One region of the Comamonas aquatilis genome, then DNA from elsewhere that is predicted to be linked to it. Evidence: predicted binding sites of a transcription regulator. Region 1 holds the regulator's gene; each other region holds the start of a gene.

Region 1 (5,612 bases):
GGCGCCGGTGTGGATTCCACCCTGGTTCGTGCCGCAAGGTAAAACATCTCTGAGGCCCGGTCTGTGCCGGGTTGCCGAGCTGGGTTGAACTTTTTATGGCTGATGGCCTCTGACACTGCAGACCTGATTTAGGAGTTGGTTTTGATGAAACGCCGCGAATTTTCTCTGGTTGCATCTGCTGCAGCCACTGGTGCTTTGACACTGGGTTCCTCCGCCACCTGGGCTCAGGCTGCAGGCTTCAAGGAAGGCAAGGACTACCTCAAGCTGAGCAAGCCAGCCCCTGTCAGCGCACCCGCCGGCAAGGTCGAGGTGATCGAGTTCTTCTGGTATAGCTGCCCGCACTGCAATGTTTTCGAGCCCACGTTTGCGGCCTGGAAGAACGCAGCGCCTGCCGATGTGGTGGTCAACCGCGTGCCCGTGGCCTTCAATGCCTCGTTTGTGCCTCAGCAAAAGCTGTACTACACCCTGGAAGGCATGAATCTGCTGGGTACGCTGCACGCCAAGGCATTCCATGCCATTCACGTAGAACGCAACCGTCTGGCTACCGATGACGCCATCTTCGAATGGGCCGGCAAGCAGGGCGTGGATGTGGCCAAGTTCAAGGAGATGTACAACTCCTTTACCGTCTCCAACCAGGTGCGCAAGGCAACCCAGCTGCAGCAGGCCTATGACGTGGAAGGCGTGCCAGCCATGGGCGTGGCCGGCAAGTACTACACGGACGGCACCAAGGCCGGCAACATGGAAAATGTGTTGCGCGTGGTCAATGCCCTGATCGTTTCCAGCCGCAAAGGCTGATACGGCGAGCGCAGCTTGTACATCCCAAAAGCCCGCCAGGTCTGCCTGAGCGGGCTTTTTCATACCCGTAGGGCGAGGTTTTGATCCGGGCCGGTGTATGTTTGCGGCGGCGCCAAAAAGGGAATGACTACAATGTATGCAAGAAACGTGCCCTCCATGACCAAACGACTTCTCTCTTTCGTGCTGGCCTCGGCTTTTGCCGTATTGGCCGGCACGGCGCATGCCGAAAAGGCCGATAGCGCCAAGCCCATGAACATCGAGGCCGATGCACTGCGCCACGACGAGCTTCAGCAGACCAGCGTTTTCACCGGCAATGTGGTGATGACCAAGGGCACCATCGTGTTGCGCGGTACGCAGCTGGATGTGCGCCAGGATGCCGAAGGCTTTCAGTACGGCGTGGTCAAGGCCGAGCCGGGCAAGCGTGCCTTCTTCCGCCAAAAACGCGACACCGAGCCCGGTCAGTCCGATGAGTTCATCGAAGGCGAGGGTGAGGTCATCGAGTACGACGGCAAGGCCGATATCGTCAAATTCATTCGCCGTGGCGAGATGCGCCGCTACCGTGGCGGTCAGCTCAGCGACCAGGTCACGGGCTCGGTCATCGTCTACAACAACATCACCGACGTCTATACCGTCGATGGTCAAAAGACCAGCGGCGGCCTGCCCAGCTCCTCCGTGGGCCAGGGCGGTCGGGTGCGCGCCATCATGGCGCCCAAGGACGGCACGCCCGGTGCCCAGCCCAAGCCGGCCCAGCCCAAGGCCGAGCCCTTGCGCCAGAGCATGACGCTGGGCGGTGAGAAAGCCAGCGACAAGGCAGGTGACAAGAAATGAGTCGTGACAGCACCCTGCGCAGCGGCGAAGCGGACAGCCGCCTGGAGGCCAGGCATCTGGCCAAGTCCTATGGCAGCCGCAAGGTGGTCAAGGACGTGTCTCTGTCCGTGCAAAAAGGCGAAGTCGTCGGCCTGTTGGGCCCCAACGGCGCGGGCAAGACCACCTCGTTTTACATGATCGTGGGTCTGGTGCGCAGTGATGGCGGCGAGATCTTCATCGACGGTCATTCCGTGGGCAATATGCCGATTCACCAGCGCTCGCGCCTGGGACTGTCCTATCTGCCGCAGGAAGCCTCGATTTTCCGCAAGCTCAGCGTGGAAGAAAACGTCCGCGCCGTGCTGGAGCTGCAAAAGGACGAGCAAGGCAAGCTGCTCTCCAAGGAAGAGATAGACAAGCGGCTGAACAATCTGCTCAAGGAATTGCGCGTGGAGCATCTGCGCCAGTCTCCTGCGCTGGCCCTGTCCGGGGGCGAACGCCGCCGGGTGGAAATCGCCCGCGCCCTGGCCACGCAGCCGCGCTTCATTTTGCTCGATGAGCCGTTTGCCGGTATCGACCCCATCGCGGTGATCGAAATCCAGCGCATCATCGGTTTCTTGAAAGAGCGCGGCATTGGCGTGCTGATTACCGACCACAACGTGCGCGAAACCCTGGGTATCTGTGACCACGCCTTCATCATCAGCGACGGCCATGTGCTGGCCGAAGGTACGCCAGAGCAGATTGTGGACAACGCCGATGTGCGCCGCGTCTACCTGGGCGAACACTTCCGCATGTGATGCGTGAGTTGACCTCCGCGCTCCCCCGTTTTCTGTGGCTGCTGTCCCTGCATCGGGGACATGCCGGGGGCGCTTGCACATCAAGGATGTTCAGTTGATGAAGCCGGGCCTGTCCTTACGCGTATCCCAGCATCTCTCGCTCACGCCGCAGCTGCAGCAGTCGATTCAGCTGCTGCAACTGTCCACGTTGGAGCTGGCGCAGGAAGTTGAACAGATGCTGGTGGACAACCCGTTTCTGGAGCGCGATGGCGACGACGCCGCCGATGTGCCGATGGATGCTCCTGCTATGGAAGCGGCTACCGCTGAATCCATGGGCACTTCAGATAACTACTCATCTGAATCTGAATATTCATCAGCGCAAACAGCTTCGGAAACCATAGCTGAGGCGCCGACCGCTGAAACTCCCGAGACGCTGGACTGGAGCGGCGACGGCGCCGACGGACAAGACGGGGAGTGGGGTGGCGAATCCAGCAGCGAATGGGATGGCCCCTCCTCGTCCGGCAGCCGCAAAAGCGATGGCGACGAGGAAACCGACGCCATCGACCTAGCACGCGAGCATGAGAGTCTGAGCGATTTTCTGCACCGCCAGGCGCTCAGCTTGCGTCTGAGTGCCGAAGACTGCGCAGCGCTGCGCTTTCTGATCGAATCGCTGAACGACGACGGTTATCTGGAAGAGCCGCTGGCAGATCTGGCCTATAGCCTGGCCTGTGACGACCTAGAAGAGCGCGAAGAGCTGGAGCAGCGCTTTGCCATGGCGCTCAAGCTGCTGCAAAGCCTGGAGCCCGTGGGCGTGGGCGCACGCGATCTGGCCGAATGCCTGCAGCTGCAGCTGCGCGATCTGATTCGTCTGGCCGAAGATGAGGGCACGACAGCAAAGCACTGGGATGTGCTGCAGCTGGCCCTGTCCATGTGCTGCCAGCCCATGGACTTGCTGGCACGACGCGATATGCGCAAGCTCTCCAGCCTATGCGGCGCGCGCGAGGAGGCTCTGCGCGAGGCCCTGGCCCTGATTGCGCGGCTGGAGCCGCGACCCGGCCGCCGCTTCGTGGATGTGGAACGCCATATCGTGGTGCCCGATGTGATCGTGCGCCCGGTGCGTGTCGGCTCGGGCCGGATGGAGTTTTCCGTTCGCCTCAACACCGAAGTCATGCCGCGGCTCAAGGTGCATGACATCTATGCCGGCGTGCTGCGCCGCCACAAGAACAGCGAAGGCCATGCGGCACTGCAGCAGCGGCTGCAGGAAGCGCGCTGGTTCATCAAGAACATCCAGCAGCGCTTTGACACCATCTTGCGGGTGTCGGAAGCGATTGTGGAGCGGCAGAAAAACTTCTTTGTGCATGGCGAGCTGGCCATGCGTCCGCTGGTGCTGCGCGATATTGCCGATGCCCTGGGCCTGCACGAATCCACCATCAGCCGCGTGACCACGGCCAAGTACATGGCCACACCCCAGGGCACGTTCGAGCTCAAGTACTTCTTCGGCTCGGGCCTGGGCACCGAGACCGGCGGCAGCGCCTCCAGCACCGCCGTGCGGGCGTTGATCAAGCAGTTTGTGGACGCGGAAGACACGAAAAAACCGCTGTCGGACGCCAAGCTGGCCGATATGCTCAAGGAGCAAGGCATTGAATGCGCCCGCCGCACCGTGGCCAAGTACCGCGAGCAGCTGAAGATCCCGACCACCACGCTGCGCAAGGCGCTGTAAGCCACGCCCAACAAAAAAAGCCGCTGATGCCATGCTCAGCGGCTTTTTAATTTGGTGCGCAAAGCGCCTCAGGGGGTATCAATCAATTCGGTATCAACCACCAGATGAACAAAGCCAGCACGCCAATCATCAGCCCGAATTTGAGCACTTTGTAGAACGTGGGGTTCCAGCTGCGGAAGGCGCGGCGGTACTTGCCGGCGTAGAAGGAAATCTTGAACAGCTTGCTGATCATGCCGCGGGGATCGCCCTCGTTGTTGGGCGAGCTGGCGGCGGCCACCACGTTCTTACCCAGCCAGTGATTGAGCCACTGGGCAAAGCCGTTGGTCATGGGGCGCTCCACATCGCAAAACAACACGATGCGATTGCCTTCCGAGCGGTTCTCTGCCCAGTGCATATAGGTCTCGTCGAAGATCACGCCTTCGCCCTCGCGCCAGCTGTAGGGTGTGCCGTCCACTTCGATCATGCAGCGGTCGTCATTGGGTGCCAGCACGGCCAAGTGGTAGCGCAGCGAACCCGCATAGGGGTCGCGGTGCAGATTGAGCTTGGCGCCGGGCGGCAGCTCGGCAAACATGGCGGCCTTCACGCTGGGAATGGATTTGACCAGCGCCGTGGTCTTGGGGCACAGCTCCATGGCCGAGGGGTGGGCATCGCCATACCACTTCAGATAAAAGCGCTTCCAGCCGGTCTTGAAGAAGGAGTTGAAGCCTGCATCGTCATTGTTGGCGGCGGCCTTGATCTGCATGTTTTTTTGCAGATTGACAGCTTCTTCGCGGATTTCGCGCCAATTGGCTTGCAGCGGCGCCAGCTCGGGGAAGGTGCTGGTGGGTAGATAGGGTGTGCGCGGCACCTTGCTGAACATCAGCATGAAGACGTTGAAGGGCGCGGTGAAGGTGGAATGATCAAACAATTGCTTCACCACCTTGTGACGCACCTTGCCGCGCAGGTGCATGTACAGCCCGCAACCGAAAAACAGCACTACCAATGCCAGGACGATGATTTTTGCCATGGCGGCAATTTTACCGGGGTGCTCCAGCCGAGGCCATGGCACAGGTCAAACAGCGTTTTTCTTGAGGGCTCTCAAAGTTGATAGCTGCAGGCGCCTACTCTTCAATGGCTTGAGTCGATATTGATGCCGATCCACTGAATATCGGTCCGGCTTGGTGCCGCCGGGCCGCTCGTCGACGGGAGAAATCGACGTCTAGACAGGCAGGGGATTATTCCTACCCCTATGCACAAAGCCTGAGCCTATAAAACAAGGACTCGGTTAAGGGATTGAGCGCTTGAGGTCTATTTGCGTGGGCTCGGGTTAATACCGATGACAAACCTATAATCCGGCCCTTTTTTCCAAATTGATGGGCCTGAGGCCCGGGAGAGCGGTATGTTGCAACGTCGTCACGCAGTGGTTTCGGTCGGTCTGACAGCCTTGGCACTGGCTGGCGTCTGGGCTCCGGCAGCTCAAGCCCAGGACAAGCCCAAGGTGGCCTTGGTCATGAAATCCCTGGCCAATGAGTTCTTCC
Region 2 (5,612 bases), on a different contig from region 1:
AACATGTGGAACCCGCCGATCTGCGCGCCTTCATCACCGATGGACGCCAGGGCGTGAACTATCGACGAGGCGTCTGGCATCACTCTCTGATCGCACTGAATACGCCTGCGCGCTTCATGGTGGTAGACCGCGGGGGGCCGGGCGACAACTGCGATGTAGTGCCTATAGGCGATGGAGCAGGAGTGGTGCTGGAACTGGATGAAACCCAGCCCTGACAGGAAGAAAAAAGCCGCCCAAGGGCGGCTTTGTCTTGTACGGCTATGGCGTTTCTGCGCTTCAGGTCGGCAGCAGAAAGTCCTGGCTGATGCCCTGGCCCAGGTCGTTGACTCGGTCCAGAAACTGGGTCAGATAGGCATGCAGCCCCGTGGTCAGGATTTCATCAATGCGACCGTACTGCAGATCCGCCAGCAGGCGACCGGCCTTGCGCTGTGTCTCCTGGGAGTGGTTGTTCTTTACCCGCTCCAGGTTCTGCACGACTTCACGCAAGCAGGCGTGCAAAGAGCGCGGCATGTCTGCACGCAGCATCAGCAGTTCGGCCACTCGCTCGGGCGTGATGACGTCGCGATAGACCTTGCGATAGACCTCGAAAGCCGAGACGCTGCGCAGCAGGGCGCTCCAGTGGTAGAAGTCAAAATTGTGCACATTGCGCCCACGCGGTATGCCGTGGTAATCGCGCTCGATGGCATGGAATTTCACGTCCAGCAAGCGGGCCGTGTTGTCAGCCCGCTCCACAAACGTACCCAGGCGCACAAAGTGCAAGGCCTCATCCTTGAGCATGGTGCCCAGAGTCACGCCACGCCACAGATGGGAGCGGTATTTGACCCACTCAAAAAACTGCCCCGGGTCTTCGCGCCACACACCTTGATCAAACTGGCGCTGCATGGCCAGCCAGGTCTGGTTTTGCGTCTCCCAGGATTCCGTGGTCAACGCCCCGCGCACTGCGCGCGCGTTCTCGCGTGCAGCCTTGAGGCAGGAGTAAATGGACGACGGATTGAACTCGTCGGCCACCATGAATTTCATCACCGACTCACGATCCACCGTGCCGTATTTCTCATGAAAGGCTGGGATCAATTCGCTGATGGAAAGCACGCTGTGCCAGCCACGCTTTGAATTGCTGATGGCGTGAGGCAGCATCGCCGTGTCGTACGAGACACTGAGCATGCGAGCCGTGTTCTCCGCCCGCTCGGTATAGCGGGACATCCAGTACAAGTGGTCTGCGGTACGTGACAGCATCAGCGATCTCCCCCTGTATTTCCTTCTGTATCGGCGTTTTCATCTTCCAGCACCCAGGTGTCCTTGGTGCCTCCGCCTTGCGAGGAGTTCACGACCAGCGAGCCGTCCTTCAAAGCTACGCGCGTCAGGCCGCCCGCCACCATCTGCACCTGCGTGCCGCTCAGTACAAAAGGCCGTAAATCGATATGCCTGGGTGCTATGCCACTTTCCACCATGGTGGGACAGGTGGACAGGCTCAAAGTGGGCTGAGCGATGTAACCGCTGGGGTTGGCCAGCAGCACGCGACGAAAATCTTCAATCTCGGCCTTGCTGGCCGCCGGGCCAATCAGCATGCCGTAGCCGCCAGCGCCATGCACTTCCTTGACGACCAGTTCGTGCAGGTGATCGAGCACGTACTTGAAGTCATCTGGCTTGCGGCACAGCCAGGTGGGCACGTTCTGCAAAATCGGCTCTTCGCCCAGATAGAAGCGGATCATCTCCGGCACATAGGGGTAGACCGATTTGTCGTCGGCCAGGCCCGTACCCACGGCATTGCAGATGTTGACATTGCCGGCGCGGTAAGCGCGCATCAAGCCCTTGCAACCCAGTGTGGAAGTGGAGCGGAACACCTCGGGATCGAGAAAATCGTCGTCCACACGGCGATAGATCACATCCACGCGCTGCAAGCCCTGAGTGGTGCGCATATAGACCACGTCTTTTTCCACCACCAGATCCTGCCCTTCCACCAGTTCCACCCCCATTTGCTGGGCCAGAAAAGCATGCTCGAAGTAAGCACTGTTGTGCATGCCGGGGGTCAGCACCACCACGGTGGGCTCGACCACGCCCGAGGGTGCACTGGCGCGCAAAGTGTCCTGCAGCATGTCGGGGTAATGAGCCACCGGCGCCACGCCGTGCTTGCCGAACAGATCGGGAAACAGCCGCATCATCATGCGGCGGTTTTCCAACATATAGGACACGCCCGAGGGCACGCGCAGATTGTCCTCCAGCACGTAGTAGACGCCGTTGCCCGCGGCATCGGGGGCGCGAACAATGTCTATGCCGGCGATGTTGGCATAGACATCGTTGGGCACCTTGATGCCTTCCATCTGAGGCCGGTACTGGCTGTTGCCGCGCACCAGCGCGTCAGGCACGATGCCTGCGCGCACGATGTCCTGCTGATGATAGGCATCGTGAATGAAGCGATTCAAGGCCTTGACCCGCTGCACCAGGCCGGCCTGCATGCGCGTCCATTCATGGGCGGGAATGATGCGCGGAATCAGATCGAAGGGGATCAGCCGCTCCGTGCCGGCACCGCTCTCGTCCTTGTCGCCATAGACGGCAAACGTGATGCCCACGCGGCGAAAGACGATCTCGGCTTCGGCACTGCGGGCACGCAAATAGTCTTGCGATTGACCGCCCAGCCACTGCGCATAGTCCTTGTAATGGTCCCTCAGCGCGCCCTGATCGGCGGGTGAATTGAGATACATCTCATCAAATGTGCGCATTCTGTCCTCTCTAAGTACAACGCATGCATCCGGCCTGCGCTCGAGCCAGTGTAGCCATGCCGCAAGCGAACGCCAGCCATGGCCAACCCCGGTTCAGCCCCATGTTTGCGCATGCCAACGACGACTTCACTCCTGGCAATTTCATCATGCAAACCACATGCCAGCTTTCCCGTGAAGCGGCAAAAATCAGGGCTCAGCCTCCAGATGAACGTCCCAATAATGCGCCCGAAACCGGCGCTCGCATTGCAGACTCTGCGCCGAACCCGAGCTCCACAGCGCGGCACCGCAGCGGTCTTGCAAAACCAGTTGACTGCCCGCCTGCTCGTAGCGCTGCACCACGGCTGCTGCAGGGTGGCCAAAACGGTTGAGATAGCCCGCCTGGACCATGGCCCAGCGCGGCCTGAGGGCTTGCACCCAATTGGTGCTTGATGAGGTTTTGCTGCCGTGATGCGGCACCAGCAGCCAGTCCACAGGCCCGGCCAGGCCGCCAGCCAGCAACTGCAGTTCCTGCGCGGCTTCGATATCGCCGGTCAGCAGCGCCACGCGCCCGGAAGCAGAACGTATGCGTAACACGCAGCTGCCGGCGTTCGGTAAGGGCTTGCGTGGTTTGGCCCAGAAATCTGCTGCCGGATGCAAGACTTCAAACTCCACCCCGTCCCAGCGCCAGCGCTGGCCCGCGGTGCAGCGCTGCACCGGAGCCAGTGCGGCCAGCAGGGGTTCATCAATGACAGATTCCGAACCCCAGACCTGAAGCTGAGGCTGGGCAGACTTGACGGCCAGGGCGCCGCCCGTGTGGTCGGCATCTCTGTGGCTGAGCATCAGCCGGTCAAGACGCACGCCCAAAGCGGAGAACAGCGGCAAAAGCACGCGCTCGCCCGCATCGCTGTTCTGGCTGTACCGGGGCCCGGCGTCATACAGCAGGCGATGGGTCTGGGTGCTTACCAGCACCGCATTGCCCTGGCCTACATCTGCGGCCAGGAGTTCAAATTCGCCAAAGCCGACTCTGGCTTGCGGCCACCACAGGGCAGGTACGCAGCAAAAAGCCAGCACCCAGCGCAAGCTCACTGGCAGCGGCGCCACCAGCAGCAAACCGGCACCCACAGCCGCCACACTGGCCCACCATGCGGGCTGAGGCAAGCTCCACACCGCCCAACTGGTCGCTGCCAGCCATTGCAAAAACTGCAGCAAAGGCAGCATCAGCCAGGCGGCAAGGGCGGCGGCCTGCGGAATCAAGGCACTAAGCAAGGCCAGCGGCGTCACCAGCAAGGTGACCCAGGGAATGGCAATCAGATTGGCAAACAAGCCCACTACCGAAACCTGGCCGAACAGCAGCAGGCTCAAGGGTGCCAGCACCAGAGAAATCAGCCATTGCTCACGCCACAGTCCGACACTCTGGCGCAGCAAGCGCTGGCCGCGCGTTGGCTGCTGCGCGCTTTCCGCCTCGCCCTCCTGCTGCGCCCGGCTGCCTGCCAGCAAAACACCCACAGCCACAAAACTGAGCCAGAAACCAGCCTGCCACAGCGCCCACGGATCCGCCACCAGCACGGCGGCCAGCGCAAGCAGCCACACCAGCGGCCAGGGCCAGCGCAGACCCAGCCATTGCAGCAGCGCCACCACGGCCAGCATGCACACCGTGCGCTGCGCCGGCACGCCCCAGCCGCTGAACAGCGCATAGGCCAAGGCCAGCAGCACGCCAGCGAGCAAAGCCACGCGCGGCGCAGGCCAATACCGGCAGGCGCGGGCACTGAGCCGCCAAAGCCGCCCACCAGCAAGGCGGCAATCCAGGAAAACATGGTGATGTGAAGGCCGGAGATGCTCATCAGATGCGCTACACCGGTCTGGCGAAACAGCGCCCAGTCGCTGCGCTCTGGTGAAAGACAAAAGAAACCTGCGCCGAGACAAATAAACCTGCGCTGAAGCATTAAGACAAATAGACCTGCGCTGAAGAACCTTTTCCGGTACAACGGACTGACAAAAGAAATCTGCGCTCACTCTGAAAAAGCCACCTTGTGAGATTGCTTCCAAGCGACTACATCCAATGCCTACCTGCCCAAGTTTGGTGCAAACAACGACCGAGACACCTACTTTCATGGCATCCTGGCTGTTTCAAACAAATAAATCTGCGCTGGAATTCACAACTGACAAAAGAAACATGCGCTGGATTGCCTTGTTCTATCGATTGGCGGCGTTCACACTGCGGACCTCAAGTCGAAGGCAGAGCAGTGCAAAGGCTTTCCCTACCCGCACCTTTCCCTTCCTGGCCAGCAACTAACGGATGGTGAGGCTGAAGATCGGTCGGGGTTTTTTGAAAGCTTAAAAACAGCGATGAGCCGAGAGCGCTTTCATTTAAGTGACAAGCAAGCCTGTTCGTCCATAGAGTTCCTGCATCTTGTGCGTATTCCAGCTGAAATGACCACCAGAGTAAGCGATCACCGACAATTCTGCGACTTGTGACCGACTAGGTTCGGCCAGAAGCGGAGTTCCAGTTGGCCGATGCCAGTGTCGGCTTCAGCCAGTGCGTTGAAGTTCACCGATGGTCGCTTTGCAGCACCTCAGCACCTAGCAGTGAATCGAATGGCTGCACACTCCATTCATCATGATCACATGGGCGTAGATCATGGTGATCACCAAGCACTTCAATCCAATAAGCTGATGGAATAGGAACTCAATATTCATATAAGCAAAGCCACCGCTAGGATGGCTTTGCTTATTGCGGCGTGCTTTTTAGGCGTTGATTTAATCAAGCTCCTTGGGCGACTTCTACCATCTCGTCAAAGTGTTTCTTGTCCGCCTCTTCAATCCATTGAAAGATGTTATTTAGAACGCTATGACTCTCACCCGCAAGGTTTTCGGTGGATTCTTCCGTGATTTCAATAACGTCGCTGTGTGAGTATT
Region 3 (5,612 bases), on a different contig from region 1:
CGAAAAGGAGACCCAGCCGTGCCCCGATTTCCTCTGTGTTTTTTTTGCCTCTGTGCGCTGTCTGCTGCCAGTGCGGCCAACGCGCAATCCTCCGTCACCTTGTTTGGGGTGATGGATGCCGGTATCAGCCGCTATAGCGTGCACAGCAATGCCTGGGATGGTTCGGGTCGTACCGCAAGCCAGAGTGTCTGGGCGCTGTCACCCTCTGGCAACCTAGCCAGCCGGATCGGCATTCGCGCTGTCGAAGACCTGGGCGGCGGCAGCTCTGCCAGCCTGTGGCTGGAGGCACCGGTGACCAACGACACCGGCGGCGGCGCGCTGAATTTTGGGCGCCGCTCCACGGTCAGCATGACGAGTCAAAAATGGGGTGAAGTCCGTCTAGGGCGCGACCATACGCCTTCTTTTTTGAATGACTGGGCTTTTGACCCCTTCACCGTCAACGGCGTGGGCGTGAACCTGATTGCCGTGGTGAGCAGCAATCTGGCCATCGGCCGTGCGCTGGGCACACAGACTACCGGCACGCTGACCGAGCGGCTGCTGGGCGGTGGTTTGTCGGCGGGTACTGACAGTTATTTGCGTGCCAGCAACACCATTGGCTATCACCTGCCGCAAGGCTTGGGTGGCGTGTATGGGCAACTGATGTATGCCTTTCCAGAAAACACTTCCAAGCGCGGCCGCTATGCGGGCGGGCGCATTGGCTGGGCCCAAGGTCCTACCGATGTGGCACTGGGCTATGGCGAGAGCATGCTGGGCACTTTCAACGGCCGCAAGGAAACCATCAAATCGCTGAACCTGGGTGCTTCGTACAACTTTGGCTCGGTCAAGGTGTTGGGTGAATGGTCTCAAGTGCGCAATGCCCGCAGCGATGTGGCAGCCACCGATCGCTATGACGGACTGATGGCCGGTGTGCAGCTTCCTGTGGGCAACCATCAGCTGCGGGCCTCTGTGGCCCGTGTGCAGTTCAAAAACGGGCAAGGCACGGGCGATGCGTCGGTCAACAAGCTGGCGCTGGGCTATGTGCACAACCTGTCCAAGCGCACGGCGCTTTACACCTCTGTTTCCCGCATCAGCGTGAGCAATGGAAGCAACAATCCCGGCATCATCGGCGTGACTCCGCTGGCGGTCAGCAGCGCGCTGATCATGCCGCAACCGAGCTACAGCACCAGCCCCGGCATGCAGCCGCGCAGCGCACTGGGCGTTGACTTCGGCCTGCGCATGATTTTTTGAGCGTTCTTATCTGCAATGCTCCGCAGACTGCCGCCCAGTGGAATAGGGCTCTCATACCCTACGGGGTGGTCTGCTGAAAATGGTGATTCAAGGTGGGTTGGGCTGGCTGGCGAGGGCCAGCCCTTTTTTTCTTTTGATATGGTTTGTAAATAAAAAAGAACGGTCGTTCTAATTCAAAGAGTTTTTCGCTACACTGGTCCGGATTCTTAAAGCCCAGGAGACTCTAAATGTCCGATCTCAACACCGCTTTCGAGGCTGCAGTCAAAAACTCCACCTCGATCAGCGAGCGCCCAGACAACGCCACGCTGCTCAAGATCTATGCGCTGTACAAGCAGGCCACCGAAGGCGACAACGAGGCCAAGAAACCCAGCTTTACCGACATGGTGGGACGTGCCAAGTGGGATGCCTGGGAAAAGCTCAAGGACACGACTGCTGACGAAGCCAAGCAGCTCTACATCGATCTGATCGAGTCGCTGCGCTGATTCGCTCCAGCCGCAATCGCAAGCAAGACCCCGGATTCCGGGGTCTTGTTGTTTCAACGCCCGTATAGGTCCAAGACCGGAGCGCTGAAACGGGCATACCTAAGCGGGGTGTCGTTTCCCTGATGTGAAGCGACGTTGCGACTTAAGGGGATCAATACTTGTTCGAGAAATTGGCGCTGATGCGCTGACGCAGATACTCCGCCCCCGTAATGGGCGGATATTTTTTGTCCGGACCTTCGATGAGCGCGTCCTCGTTGGCCTGGCAGAAGAATGCCAGGCTGTAGCGTGCGCCCTGGTACTCATGGGGCAGAGGGTTGCGCACGCGATGGAAGTTGCTGGGCAGCTGGTCGTCGCTCCAGCGGGTCAGCATATCGCCGATATTGCAGGTGATCACGCCTTCCACCGGGTCTACCGGCGTCCATTGCTCGGATGCGGCATCCTTGCCGGGCAGCACCTGCAGTCCACCCTGACCTGCGCGCTGAAACAGCAGGGTGAGGCAATCAAAGTCGGTATGCGCCCCGGCGCGCCACAGGCCTACTTCGTGCTTGAGCGCGGGGTCTGTCGCAAAGTAATGCAGCATGCGCAGCGTGCTCTGGTAGCCGGGCAGGTCCGGGTTGTGTGCGCGGGTGAAAAATTCGGCATCAAAACCCAGCTTGTAGGCAAAGCAGGACAGCAGCTTCATGCCCACCTGCCAGCACTGACGCTCAAAGTTCAAGGTGGCTTGTTTGAAGCCCGGCAGTTCCTCCTCGCCAGGCCACAGGCCTTCCATGCGCGGGCGGGTGACCTGGTAGGACTCCTTCTGGTCTGGCGTGCGGGTGGAAGGGCGAATCTGGGCCTTGTGCTCCCAGCCCGAGTTGCGTGCCAGCGGCCACCGGGCCTTGGTCTCACGCGGCAGATCAAAGAACTGCTCGGCTCTGTGGAAGGCTGCGCTGATATCGTCCGGCGCAATGCCGTGGCCGGAGACCTGAAAGAAGCCAATCTCTACCGATGCAGCCCAGAGCGCTTCGGCAATCTCGGCCTTGCGATGTTCGAAATCAGAGATGTCGATCACGCGCACTTCGCGTGCGCGAGTCTCCATGCCTTGGCCGCCCATGCGGGACTCCTTGTCCAGTTCGCCAAGGCTGTAGGGGGTGTGGTGAAGGGTGTGGCTTGTCATGAGTCGTTCACTTGTAATGGCTTCAGAAACCCGCCAGTGCAGCGTCGTGGTTCCTGAAGTGATGGATAAGGCTACGCTGCGCCCAGGGCGCCGGTACCCACTTCAAGAGCAATGACCCGCGAAGCCGGTTGGGGCTTCGTGCTGAACGCTTCTACTCTCAATTTCAGTGCAGCAAACGCCGTGCCAGCATGGCTTGCGGGCAGGACATGCTTGATCCGAGGCGTCTTGCTTCAATCTGGTGCGAACGCCTGCATGAATGCATGCAGTCGCTGCGCGCACTGCACCGCCTTGAAGCATGTGTGCAGGGCTTGCCAGTGAAAAACTGCGGCAAACAAAAGCCGCCAAAAAGCAGGCACGCCAATTGCTTTGATGATGAACGAGTAGAAGCGTTCAGCCTGTGTCTTGCCGCAATGCACAGCGCCCGGAAATTGCTCATGTCCTGCCAGTCGCAGCTTCTTGCCTGGCTTTATCGCTGATAGAGACCTGAGAGTTCCACCATGCAACGTCGCCATTTCCTCGCCGCCTTACCTGTTTGTGTCGCTCCCTGGGTGCATGCCCAGGGCAGGTCGCTGACACCGCTCAAGTTCACGCTGGACTTTCGTGTCACAGGTCAGACCGCACCGTTTTTTCTGGCACAGCAAAAAGGTTATTACCGCGACGAAGGGCTGGATGTGAGCCTGGATGTGGGCTCGGGCTCGGTGGCTTCGATCACCCGGATTGCCAGTGGCGCTTACCAGCTGGGCCTGGGCGATATCAGCTCGCTGATCGAGTTCAATGCGCAGAACGCCGGCACGCCGCGCGTGCAAGCCGTCTACCAGTACTACAACCGTGCGCCCTTCGTCATCATCGGCCGCAAGGACAGAGGCGTGACCACGGATTTTCAAAGTCTCAAGGGCAAGAAGGTGGCCGCAGCGGCGGTGGAGTCCACGCGCCGTGCCTGGCCCATGGTGGCGCGCAACAAGCAGCTGCCGGTGGATCTGTTTTCCTGGTCCACCACCGAGTTTTCTGCGCGCGACAACGTCATGGTGCGCGGCGATGTGGATGCCGCCACGTATTTCCACGACTCGGCCCTGTCGCTGTTCGCCCGCATCAAGCCCGAAGAGCTTTCCATACTGCGCTACACCGATGCCGGCGTGCAGCTCTATGGCAATGCCATTCTGGCTTCCAGCGGGCTGATTGCCGAGAAGCCGGAAGTGGTGGCCGCCTTTTTGCGAGCCACTAACCGCGCGATTGTGGAGAGCTTTGCCAACCCGGCCGCAGCCATTGCCGCCACCCGCCAACGCGAGCCGATTCTGGACGAAAAGCTGGAGCTGGCACGCTGGGCGATTACCGCCCAGTACGTGGGTGCGGCGGATACCCAAAGCCATGGCTTGGGCGACTTCAGTAAGCGCCTGCTGGAGCAGCAGGTGGACAGCGTGGTGGAGACCTTTGCGCTCAAGTCCCAGCCCTCGGCCGATGCCTTGTTCAATCGCAGCATGCTGCCCGCCAAGGCGGCGCGCATGCTCAAGGCCTGAGTGGGGAGCGCCATGTCTGTGTCCGCCACTTTGCCTTCTCTGCTGCCTGCACCTCAGGCGCTCAACGCAACCGACGGCCGTTATCTGCGCCAGGCCATTGCCCTGGCCGACCGTGCTCGCGCGCGCGGCAACCGACCCTTTGGTGCGCTGATCGTGGATGCCCAAGGCGTGGTGCTGGCCGAGGCCAGCAATGCCAACGGCGAAAGCGGCGACTGCACGGCCCATGCCGAGCTGTCGGCCATACGCCTGGCCAGCCCGCAGCATTCCCGCCAGGCGCTGGCGTCAGCCACCTTGTATTCGTCGGCCGAGCCCTGCGTGATGTGCGCGGGGGCGATTTTCTGGTCGGCCATAGGGCGGGTGATTTACGGCATCGATGCCGAGCGCTTGCGCGTGTTTCGCGGCGAGCGGCTGGACCAGAAGGATGCCGAGCTGTCCTGTCGCGACGTGTTCGGCCGTTCCTCGCACGCCATCGAATGCATAGGCCCGGCCCTGATCGACGAGGCCCGCGCCTCGCATCAGGGCGCCTGGAAAGCCTGAGTACCGACAACCGATTGATCTACAGAGAGGAGAAGCCACCATGCCAAGCAAACGACTGTTTCTGCAAACCGCCCTGGCCCTGGGCGCCTATGCCAGCGCCACGGCCGCGTTTGCGGCCACGCCCATCAAGTTCCAGCTGGACTGGCGCTTTGAAGGCCCGTCCGCCCTGTTTCTCCAGCCTGCCGCCCAGGGCTATTTTCAGGCGGCCGGCCTGAATGTGACCATCGATGCGGGTAGCGGCTCGGGTGGCGCCATCCAGCGCGTGGCGTCCGGCTCCTATGACATGGGCTTTGCCGATCTGGCGGCGCTGATGGAGTTTCAGGCCAACAACCCGGACATGAAGGAGAAGCCCGTGGCCGTGATGATGGTCTACAACAACACGCCGGCCTCGGTGATGGCGCTCAGGAAAAGCGGTATCGCCAAGCCCGCCGACCTGAGCGGCAAGAAGCTGGGTGCGCCGGTGTTTGATGCGGGCCGTCGCGGCTTTCCCCTGTTTGCCAAGGCCAACCAGGTGGGCGAAGTGCAGTGGACCAGCATGGACCCGCCGCTGCGCGAGACCATGCTGGTACGCGGCGATATCGATGCCATCACGGGCTTTACCTTCACCTCGCTGCTGAACCTGGAGACGCGCGGCGTCAAGGCCTCCGACGTGGTGGTGCTGCCATTTGCCGACAACGGCGTCAAGCTCTACGGCAA

What was found. Region 1 encodes sigma-54, which starts transcription at its own class of promoters, with help from an activator protein. Its sites were predicted from a motif close to TGGCANGNAANCTGCTTT; they were not measured.
Region 2: the regulator sigma-54 is predicted to act here: its motif matches at 2,863-2,880, upstream of ACNAZA_RS20465 (circularly permuted type 2 ATP-grasp protein).
Region 3: the regulator sigma-54 is predicted to act here: its motif matches at 3,034-3,051, upstream of ACNAZA_RS05555 (isopenicillin N synthase family dioxygenase).

Annotation. Positions count from the first base shown of each region.
Region 1 is NZ_CBCSIW010000021.1:52,297-57,908, reverse strand. It holds gene ACNAZA_RS18850 (SPOR domain-containing protein) at 1-42, shown strand, start outside; gene ACNAZA_RS18845 (thiol:disulfide interchange protein DsbA/DsbL) at 145-795, shown strand; gene lptA (lipopolysaccharide transport periplasmic protein LptA) at 952-1,623, shown strand; gene lptB (LPS export ABC transporter ATP-binding protein) at 1,620-2,396, shown strand; gene ACNAZA_RS18830 (RNA polymerase factor sigma-54) at 2,494-4,095, shown strand; gene ACNAZA_RS18825 (aspartyl/asparaginyl beta-hydroxylase domain-containing protein) at 4,178-5,101, opposite strand; gene ACNAZA_RS18820 (sugar ABC transporter substrate-binding protein) at 5,474-5,612, shown strand, end outside.
Region 2 is NZ_CBCSIW010000026.1:46,316-51,927, forward strand. It holds gene ACNAZA_RS20455 (ureidoglycolate lyase) at 1-215, shown strand, start outside; gene ACNAZA_RS20460 (alpha-E domain-containing protein) at 277-1,233, opposite strand; gene ACNAZA_RS20465 (circularly permuted type 2 ATP-grasp protein) at 1,233-2,717, opposite strand; gene ACNAZA_RS20470 (DNA internalization-related competence protein ComEC/Rec2) at 2,904-4,427, opposite strand; partial or broken gene ACNAZA_RS20475 (ComEC/Rec2 family competence protein) at 4,463-4,639, opposite strand; partial or broken gene ACNAZA_RS20480 (ATP-binding protein) at 5,458-5,612, opposite strand, start outside.
Region 3 is NZ_CBCSIW010000003.1:108,304-113,915, forward strand. It holds gene ACNAZA_RS05545 (porin) at 19-1,227, shown strand; gene ACNAZA_RS05550 (acyl-CoA-binding protein) at 1,455-1,709, shown strand; gene ACNAZA_RS05555 (isopenicillin N synthase family dioxygenase) at 1,861-2,865, opposite strand; gene ACNAZA_RS05560 (hypothetical protein) at 3,096-3,377, opposite strand; gene ACNAZA_RS05565 (ABC transporter substrate-binding protein) at 3,363-4,379, shown strand; gene ACNAZA_RS05570 (nucleoside deaminase) at 4,392-4,916, shown strand; gene ACNAZA_RS05575 (ABC transporter substrate-binding protein) at 4,957-5,612, shown strand, end outside.